DNA from 2 places in the Alkaliphilus sp. B6464 genome. Region 2 is predicted to be linked to the other one. Evidence: a T-box and tRNA genes for the amino acid it is inferred to sense, from the RefSeq annotation. Region 2 holds a T-box; the other holds one or more tRNA genes.
The links. The T-box of region 2 lies ahead of metG (methionine--tRNA ligase). A T-box ahead of a tRNA ligase gene usually reads a tRNA of that ligase, here a tRNA-Met.

Region 1 (4,847 bases), 770 kb from region 2:
AAGATCCGTAGTCAAGAGGGAAAGAGCCCAGACCATCAGCTAAGGTCCCAAAGTATACGTTAAGTGGAAAAGGATGTGGAGTTGCATAGACAACCAGGATGTTGGCTTAGAAGCAGCCATTCATTCAAAGAGTGCGTAATAGCTCACTGGTCGAGTGATTCTGCGCCGAAAATGTCCGGGGCTCAAACGTATCACCGAAGCTATGGATCCGTAAGGATGGTAGGCGAGCGTTCTATATAGGTTGAAGCTGTACCGGAAGGAGCAGTGGACTGTATAGAAGTGAGAATGTTGGCATGAGTAACGAGAGGCAGGTGAGAATCCTGCCCGTCGAAAACCTAAGGTTTCCTGAGGAAGGCTCGTCCGCTCAGGGTTAGTCGGGACCTAAGCCCAGGCCGAAAGGCGTAGGCGATGGACAACAGGTTGAAATTCCTGTACCACCTAAAATCGTTTGAGAGATGGAGTGACACAGTAGGATAGGCTCAGCGCACCGTTGGTTGTGTGCGTCTAAGCTGGTAGGGAGTTAGAAGAGGCAAATCCCTTTTAACATTAATCCTGAGAAGTGATGGGGAGCGAAATTTAAGTAGCGAACTGGCTGATTCCACACTGTCGAGAAAAGCTTCTATCGAGATTTCTAGGTGCCCGTACCGCAAACCGACACAGGTAGGTGAGGAGAGAATCCTAAGACGATCGGGAGAACTATTGTTAAGGAACTCGGCAAAATGACCCCGTAACTTCGGGATAAGGGGAGCCGGTTTTGGTTAAAGATTTACTCTGTAAGCCTCAACCGGCCGCAGAGAATAGGCCCAAGCGACTGTTTACCATAAACATAGGTCTCTGCTAAGTCGAAAGACGACGTATAGGGGCTGACGCCTGCCCGGTGCTGGAAGGTTAAGGGGAATTGTTAGCATCTGCGAAGCAATGAACTTAAGCCCCAGTAAACGGCGGCCGTAACTATAACGGTCCTAAGGTAGCGAAATTCCTTGTCGGGTAAGTTCCGACCCGCACGAAAGGCGTAACGATTTGGGCGCTGTCTCAACAATAGACCCGGTGAAATTGTAATACCAGTGAAGATGCTGGTTACCCGCGACAGGACGGAAAGACCCCGTGGAGCTTTACTGCAACTTGACATTGGATTTCGGTGCTACATGTACAGCATAGGTGGGAGACTTAGAAGCTGGGACGCCAGTCTCAGTGGAGTCATCGTTGGGATACCACTCTTGTAGTACTGAAGTTCTAACCATAGACTGTGAATCCAGTCTTGGGACACTGTCAGGTGGGCAGTTTGACTGGGGCGGTCGCCTCCCAAAAAGTAACGGAGGCGCCCAAAGGTTCCCTCAGCACGGTCGGAAATCGTGCGTAGAGTGTAAAGGCAAAAGGGAGCTTGATTGCGAGACATACAGGTCGAGCAAGGACGAAAGTCGGGCTTAGTGATCCGGTGGTTCCGAGTGGAAGGGCCATCGCTCAACGGATAAAAGCTACCCCGGGGATAACAGGCTTATCTCCCCCAAGAGTCCACATCGACGGGGAGGTTTGGCACCTCGATGTCGGCTCATCACATCCTGGGGCTGTAGTAGGTCCCAAGGGTTGGGCTGTTCGCCCATTAAAGTGGTACGCGAGCTGGGTTCAGAACGTCGTGAGACAGTTCGGTCCCTATCCGTCGCGGGCGCAGGAAATTTGAGAGGAGCTGTCCTTAGTACGAGAGGACCGGGATGGACGCACCTCTGGTGTACCAGTTGTTCTGCCAAGAGCATCGCTGGGTAGCTAAGTGCGGAAGGGATAAGTGCTGAAGGCATCTAAGCACGAAGCCCCCCTCAAGATAAGATTTCCCACTCCGTAAGGAGGTAAGACCCCAAGAAGACTACTTGGTTGATAGGCCTAGGGTGTAAGTGCAGCAATGTACTTAGCTGATAGGTACTAATAGGTCGAGGGCTTGACCAAATATATTCTAACATTGTATAGTTTTGAGGGAATAATTTTCTCTTGACATATTACTTATTAAAGTGGTATGATTAAAATCCAGTTGAAATACAACTTGATTTTAATTTGAAGGAAACTCGGCTAACGCTGAGTACTCCATTCACACCAAATCAAAGATTTGGGTGATTGCAATATCGTGGCAATAGCGAAGGGGTCACACCTGTTCCCATACCGAACACAGTAGTTAAGCCCTTCAGCGCTGATGGTACTTGGCGGGAAGCTGCCTGGGAGAGTAGGTCGCTGCGATATTATGTTCCAGAGTAGCTCAATGGTGGAGCACCCGGCTGTTAACCGGTAGGTTGGAGGTTCGAGTCCTCTCTCTGGAGCCATAAGTGTGCCGAAGTGGCGGAACTGGCAGACGCACAGGACTTAAAATCCTGCGGTCCTTCAAGATCGTACCGGTTCGATTCCGGTCTTCGGCACCATTTTTAAAATGAAACTCAGCTAATGCTGAGTATTCCAATCAAACTAAATCAAAGATTTAGATGATTGAAACATATCGCGGGGTGGAGCAGTTGGTAGCTCGTCGGGCTCATAACCCGAAGGTCACAGGTTCAAGTCCTGTCCCCGCAACCATTTTGGCCCCTTGGTCAAGCGGTCAAGACACCGCCCTTTCACGGCGGTAACAGGGGTTCGATTCCCCTAGGGGTCACCAAAATAATATATAGATAAAGCTGGAGTAGAACTTACCTTAAAACAAGGAAAGTCTTGCTGCCAGCTTTATTAAATTTAATAATGGAAAGGTGTCCGAGTGGTCGAAGGAGCTGATCTCGAAAATCAGTGACTCCAAAAGGGGCCGTGGGTTCGAATCCCACCCTTTCCGCCAAAACTATTGACAAGAGATAATATTATCTCTTGTTTTTTTATTATATGGAATAGAAAAACCATAAGCTGGAAAAACTCATTAAATATACAAATAAATATATTATAAGGGGTGTAGCTTATGGTACAAGAAGTCATGAGTAAAGAAAAGGAGCTTATTTCTTTAGATGAAGCTTTAAATCTGGAACAGAAAGATATTGAAGAAAACTATCGACAACATATTAATTTGCATTTAACTAGACTTTTAAAAATGTTAGGTTTTAATAAAACTTTTGTAAGAGCAAAGGATATGATGGTTTGGGACAAAAATGGAGAAGAATATTTAGATTTTCTTGGTGCCTACGGTGCTTTAAACATTGGTCATAACAACGATGCTGTAATTAATGCCATAAATAGTGTAAGTCATCTACCCAATTTATTACAATCTGGAATGCATAGCTTACCAAGTGTTTTAGCACGAAATCTAGCTAAGATAACACCCGGAGATTTAAAGTATACTTTTTTCTGCAATAGTGGTGCGGAGGCTGTAGAAGGAGCATTAAAATTAGCTAAGATTGCAACTGAAAAATCTAGGATTATTTATTGTAAAGGGGCATTTCATGGTAAATCAATGGGAGCTTTATCTGTTACTGGAAGAAATAAATATAAAAAGTACTTTGGTCCGATGGTTCCATTGGCAGTAGAGGTATCTTATGGAGATATTAATGAACTTAAACTTGTATTAGAAAAATATGATGATATAGCAGCATTTATTGTCGAGCCTATACAAGGAGAGGGTGGAATTATTGTTCCGCCAATTGGATACTTAAGAAAGGCAAAAGATATTTGCTCACAATATGGCGTGCTCTTAATTGCAGATGAAATACAAACGGGCTTTGGAAGAACAGGATACTGGTTTGCATGTGAGGCCGAAGGGATGGTACCAGATATTATGTGTATGGCCAAGTCTTTAGGAGGAGGTATTATCCCAATAGGAGCCTATATCGCGAATGAGGATGTATGGAAGAGAGGATATGGAACTATGGATAGATGTTTGCTCCATACTTCCACATTTGGTGGCAATACATGGGCATCGGCAGCAGGTATTTCTACTATAGAATTTATTGCGGAGAATAACTTAGAAAACGAAGCTTTGGAAAAAGGAAATTATATAATTAGTAAGTTACTAAGATTAAAGGATAAGTATCCTTTATTAAAGGAAGTAAGAGGAAGAGGTCTAATGATTGGATTGGAGTTTGACACTATAAATATACCTCTAATGGATCGAGTAATTACTAACAATACAAGAGAATTAGTTGATGAATATACTGGAGGCATAGTAGCTAGTGAGTTAATTAATAATTATAATATTATTACTGCTTATACTTTGAATAATCCGAATGTAATTAGAATTGAACCACCTTTAACGGTTACATATGAGCAATTAGATAAGTTAGTTAGTTCATTAGAAGAAATATTGATGAAAAACAGAAGTATTGGAACCATAGCACTAAATAATACTAAAAATCTAATTAAATCTGTTTTTAGTGGAAGGAGATAATAATATGAACAGATTCGCATTTTTAATCCATCCTATAGAAATAGATGATATTTATAGAAAATATAAATATCTAAAGATACTACCAAAAATGATGACTGAAAAAGTAGTTAGTAATGTATCACCTTCAGTTATCTCAAAGATCACAGATATAAAAAGTGAATCTCAAGAAGCTGAAGGCTGGTTTATTGGTGTACCATTAACTTCTAGTATGATGATGAATATGCAATATAAGTATGTTCTTAAAAGGATAATTGACTCAGGAAGAATAGCTGAAAAATTAGGTGCAAGAATAATAGGGTTAGGAGCATATACATCCGTTGTAGGAGATGCGGGAGTTACAGTTGCTAAAAACTTAAATATTGCTGTAACTACTGGGAACACCTATACAGTGGCCGCTGCTTTTGAAGCTACTAGGAATGCATGCAATTTATTAGGGAAAAATTTACAAGAGAGTGAAGTTGCTATTGTAGGCGCTACAGGTTCTATTGGAAAGGTTTGTGCTGAACTA
Region 2 (4,847 bases):
ATAGCTGGAGCGGCGGGAGATCAACAGGCTGCATTATTTGGGCAAGCATGTTTTCAGCCTGGAATGGCTAAAAATACCTACGGTACCGGATGCTTTATGTTAATGAACACAGGTGATAAATTTGTTCCATCCGAAAATGGACTATTGACTACTTTAGCATGGGGTGTAGATGGTAAGGTAGAGTATGCATTAGAGGGAAGTATATTTGTAGCAGGGGCTTCGGTTCAATGGTTGAGAGATGAACTTAAAATTATAAGAGATGCAGAGGATACCGAATATTTAGCGAAAAAGGTAGCGGATGCTAATGGTGTTTACGTGGTACCCGCCTTCACAGGTATGGGAGCACCCTACTGGGATATGTATGCAAGAGGTGCAATAGTAGGGCTGACAAGAGGTGCTAAAGCCGAACATATTATTAGAGCAACATTAGAATCTATTGCTTATCAAACTAGAGATGTATTAGAGGCTATGCAGGAGGACTCAGGTATCGACTTAAAGTCTTTAAAGGTCGATGGTGGAGCTGTTATCAATAACTTCTTAATGCAGTTTCAAGCGGACATATTAGGAGTTCAGGTAGACAGACCTGAGATAACAGAAACAACTGCTCTAGGAGCTGCCTATCTTGCAGGATTAGCTGTAGGCTTCTGGAATGATAAAAATGAGATTGCTAATAAATGGAATGTGGATACCGTTTTTAGTCCGACTATGGAAAACGCTAAAAAAGAAAAGTTATATAAAGGCTGGAAACGAGCAGTGAGCCGTGCCTTGAAGTGGGAATTGGAAGGGGAAGAAGATGAGGAAGCAATGGAAGAAGAATGTGTAGCTTATTCTTAAAAAATCAATAAAAAGTTGAGTGCCCCATGGAGCATTGAGCTAGCAATAGCCGAATTTTCAGTTGCCTTCACTAAGAGAGGAAAGAAGATATACCTATTCTTTGCCGTTATTTTATTCGAAAGCTTTTCCAGTTAAGTCTAGAAAATACAATATTGTAGAAAAAAGAGAAGACTAACGCTTCTCTTTTTTTAGATAATAGAATAATCTAGTTTGATTTTTCAGTTTGTTTGAATTATAATAAAATGCAATATAATAGCCGTGGCATAAATCGGAAAATATGTTAAGGGGGTATGGTTGGGGATGTTAAGTAAAGACCATTTAAAAGAAATTAGCAAATCAATTATTGAATATGGAAGACCATTAGAAAAAAGTCTATTTAAAAAATATTTTTATGATGGTTCTGAACAAGAGATAATAAATGAATTAAAGAAGTTTCAAAATGTAGATGGTGGTTTTGGACATGGATTAGAATCAGATTTTAGACTGCCTTATTCTTCACCAATGGCAACCTTAGTTGGAATTAGACATTTATCCAAATTAGATAAATCAGAAGAGGCAAAGGAAATGATAAAAGAAGCAATAAGGTATTTAGAGTCATGCTTTGATAAAAATAGAAATGGTTGGTTTGCTGTACCTAAAGAAGTAAATAATTTTTCACATGCTCCTTGGTGGCATTATAATGAAGAGTATGAAATGAGTATAATAGATGAAAACTGGGGAAATCCATCTGCTGAAATACTAGCATACTTATACAAGTATAGAGAATATTTAAAAAAGCTAGATGTAGATAGCTTAATAGAATATGCAATTGATTATATGGAAAATAAAGAGGAATTTTACTCAGAGAATGAAATCTTTTGTTATATAAAGTTATATGGAGTTTTACCTAATAAACTTCAAAAGAGATTGAAAAATAAGATACAAGCAGCCATAGAACAACTTATTGAATATGAAGACGAAAAATGGATAGAATATGTACCAACACCAGTGGACTTTGTAAGTAGTCCAGATATGTGTAAGTTTGAGATTAAGGAATCAAAAATAATAGATAATTTAGATTTTATTATAAAACAATTAGAAAGCAACGGAAGAATAAACCCACCTTGGGGAGAAAGCTTTTATATGGAAGATTTAAAGCCCGCATATAATGAGTGGATAGGAGTCTTAACTTTAAATGCTTTAACTATTCTAGACAAATATAGTAAAGTAGAAAAATAGTATAAAACTAAGATACATTTCCTATATATTTGTTTTTGTATAATTAATGAGTATAAAATATATTTACAATTCATACAATATAGGATACAATTAGTAAAAATCAATTTAAACGCGAAGAAAAGGAAAGTAGCTTTAAGAATACTTTTACAGAGAGCCCCTATTGGTGAGAAGGGGCAAAGGATATTAAAGTGAAAATGGCCTTGGAGCTGTGCACCGAGATTATTTTAATTAAGGCTGCAACGGGTTCACCCGTTATAGTGATAGAGTATAATCACGATCTGTGACGTACTTGAAGAGGCTTGTACTGTGAAGTACAGTAAATTAGGATGGTAACGCGAAGATAACTCTCGTTCCTAAGATTTTTCTTAGGAGTGGGAGTTTTTTATTTTATTTTTTACAATTATATCTTAAATAAAGAGGAGGAAAAGGATATGAGTATTTTTATTGGAGGAGCTTGGCCTTACGCAAATGGTTCTTTGCATTTAGGACATTTAGCTGCACTATTACCTGGTGATGTAATAGCAAGATATTTTAGGGCAAAAGGAGAAGATGTACTATATGTTTCGGGAAGTGACTGTCATGGCACACCCATATCTATAAGAGCAAAGAATGAGAATGTATTACCTCAAGAAATTGCAGATAGATATCACAGCGAGTTTAAGTATTGCTTTGAAAAGTTAAGTTTTTCCTACGATTGTTATTCTAGAACTGACGACGCGCATCATAAGGAAGAAGTACAAAGAATTATAAGTTTATTATACGATAATGGGCTTATTTACCAAAAAGAAGTAGAACAGCTTTATTGCCATAGCTGCAATCAGTTTTTACCTGATAGATTTGTTGAGGGAGTTTGTCCCATTTGTAAAAATATAGCTAGGGGAGATCAATGTGATGCTTGCTCTACTATTCTAGACCCATTAGATCTACAGGATAGAAAATGTAAATTATGTGGGAATGAGCCAAAGATAAAAGCTGGAAGCCAATTATTCTTTCAATTATCTAAATTTCAAGATAGATTAAGGGCTCATCTTGAAGCTTCTAAAGAAAACTGGAGAATAAATGCACTTAACAACACAGAGAGATATTTGAATGAAGGTTTACAAGATAGAGCTATTTCTAGGGATTTGCCTTGGGGAATTGATATTCCTATAAAAGGATATGAAGATAAGAAGGTTTACGTTTGGATAGATGCGGTATTAGGATATTTTACGGTGAGCAAAAAATGGGGCACTGAAAACAAATTGGATTGGGAACAATTTTGGAGAAAAGATACAACATCTTACTTCATCCACGGCAAAGACAATATCCCGTTCCATTCAATTATTTTTCCTGCCCTTTTAAATGGAATAGGCTACAAAAAAATGCCAGATAAAATTATATCTAGTGAGTATGTAACCCTTGAAGGAAAGAAAATATCAACCAGTAACAACTGGGCAGTATGGGTTCTGGAGTTTATTCAAAGATATGATGTGGATGCAATAAGATATTTTTTAATAGCAAATGGGCCTGAAAAAAGAGACGCGGATTTTTCATGGAGAGAGTTTATAAATAGTAATAATGGAGAACTACTTGGAGCCTATGGGAATTTAGTAAATAGAACTCTAGTTTTTATTAAAAAGTATTTTAATAATAGTATACCGAAAGGAGAGGCAGATAAGGAAATAATAAGGAATATAGAAACACTTTATAATGAGGTAGGCTCAAAGATAGAAAATGGAGACTTAAGGTCAGCTATTGAAGAAATTTTTGAGTTTATTAGAAGCATAAATAAATATTTTGATGAAAAAACACCTTGGATTACGGTAAACACAGAGGAAGATGATTGTAGTAATACAATTTATAATTGTATTTTTAGTATAATAAATATTGCAAATCTATTAAATCCATTTTTGCCATCATCATCTCAAAAAATTAAAGAATGGCTAGGTTATAAAGAAAATACATGGGAACCTATTACTTTACTTTCAGGAATCGAATTAGGTGCCTTTGGTATTTTATTTGAAAGATTAGATAAAAAATTAGCCGAAGAGGAATTAGCTAAATTAAGTAAGGCTTAACTAGTTCTTAATTTAAATTAGCAAATACATTACAAATATATAACATTACTTTAACTAAGCTTTTGTATTATTAATCTATATGAAGCTATATATAATATTGACATTAAAAAACCTCCAGTATATTATATTTAGCCTTAGTATAATCAAAAGTACTATCTTTATGTAAATGTACTATATACATTTTTTAATAATAAAAAATATTTCCTATTTTACATAAAGGACTTTCTAAAAAAATGTCAAAGTATATTTAAAATAGATCTAAGAAGATTTTATTAATTCGCTAAAATTATAAGCGTATTAAATGATAAGAATTTAAAAAAGAAAGAGGGATAATTTATGAAAATTTATATTTCTGCAGATATTGAAGGTATTAGTGGTGTAGTTAATGGTACACATACATCACCACAAGGATATGACTACAATAGAGCGAGAAAACTGATGACAGACGAAGTAAATGCAGCAGCGAAGGGAGCGAAGTTAGCAGGAGCGACCACAATATTAGTAAATGACTCTCATGGTCCAATGACTAACCTATTGATTGAAGAATTAGATGAGGATGTAGTGCTTATATCTGGAAACCAAAAACTTTTGGGAATGATGGAGGGAATTGACCATACATACGATGCAGCTCTTTTAATAGGATATCATGCTAGGCATAATACTTCAGGTGTTTTGGCTCATACTTATTATGGGATAGTTATATCAGAAGTAAAAATAAATGGCAAGATTGTAGGCGAA

Region 1: it encodes a tRNA-Met, which carries the amino acid that the T-box ahead of metG (methionine--tRNA ligase) is inferred to sense. The anticodon was not compared.

Annotation. Positions count from the first base shown of each region.
Region 1 covers NZ_CP058557.1:565,822-570,668, reverse strand. The annotation lists rRNA gene HYG84_RS02615 (23S ribosomal RNA) at 1-1,938, shown strand, start outside; rRNA gene rrf (5S ribosomal RNA) at 2,110-2,226, shown strand; tRNA gene HYG84_RS02605 (tRNA-Asn) at 2,232-2,306, shown strand; tRNA gene HYG84_RS02600 (tRNA-Leu) at 2,314-2,402, shown strand; tRNA gene HYG84_RS02595 (tRNA-Met) at 2,478-2,553, shown strand; tRNA gene HYG84_RS02590 (tRNA-Glu) at 2,558-2,632, shown strand; tRNA gene HYG84_RS02585 (tRNA-Ser) at 2,715-2,803, shown strand; gene HYG84_RS02580 (aspartate aminotransferase family protein) at 2,921-4,339, shown strand; gene HYG84_RS02575 (shikimate dehydrogenase) at 4,344-4,847, shown strand, end outside.
Region 2 covers NZ_CP058557.1:3,226,775-3,231,621, reverse strand. The annotation lists gene glpK (glycerol kinase GlpK) at 1-834, shown strand, start outside; gene HYG84_RS16485 (terpene cyclase/mutase family protein) at 1,135-2,052, shown strand; T-box leader at 2,158-2,410, shown strand; gene metG (methionine--tRNA ligase) at 2,484-4,109, shown strand; gene HYG84_RS16475 (M55 family metallopeptidase) at 4,446-4,847, shown strand, end outside.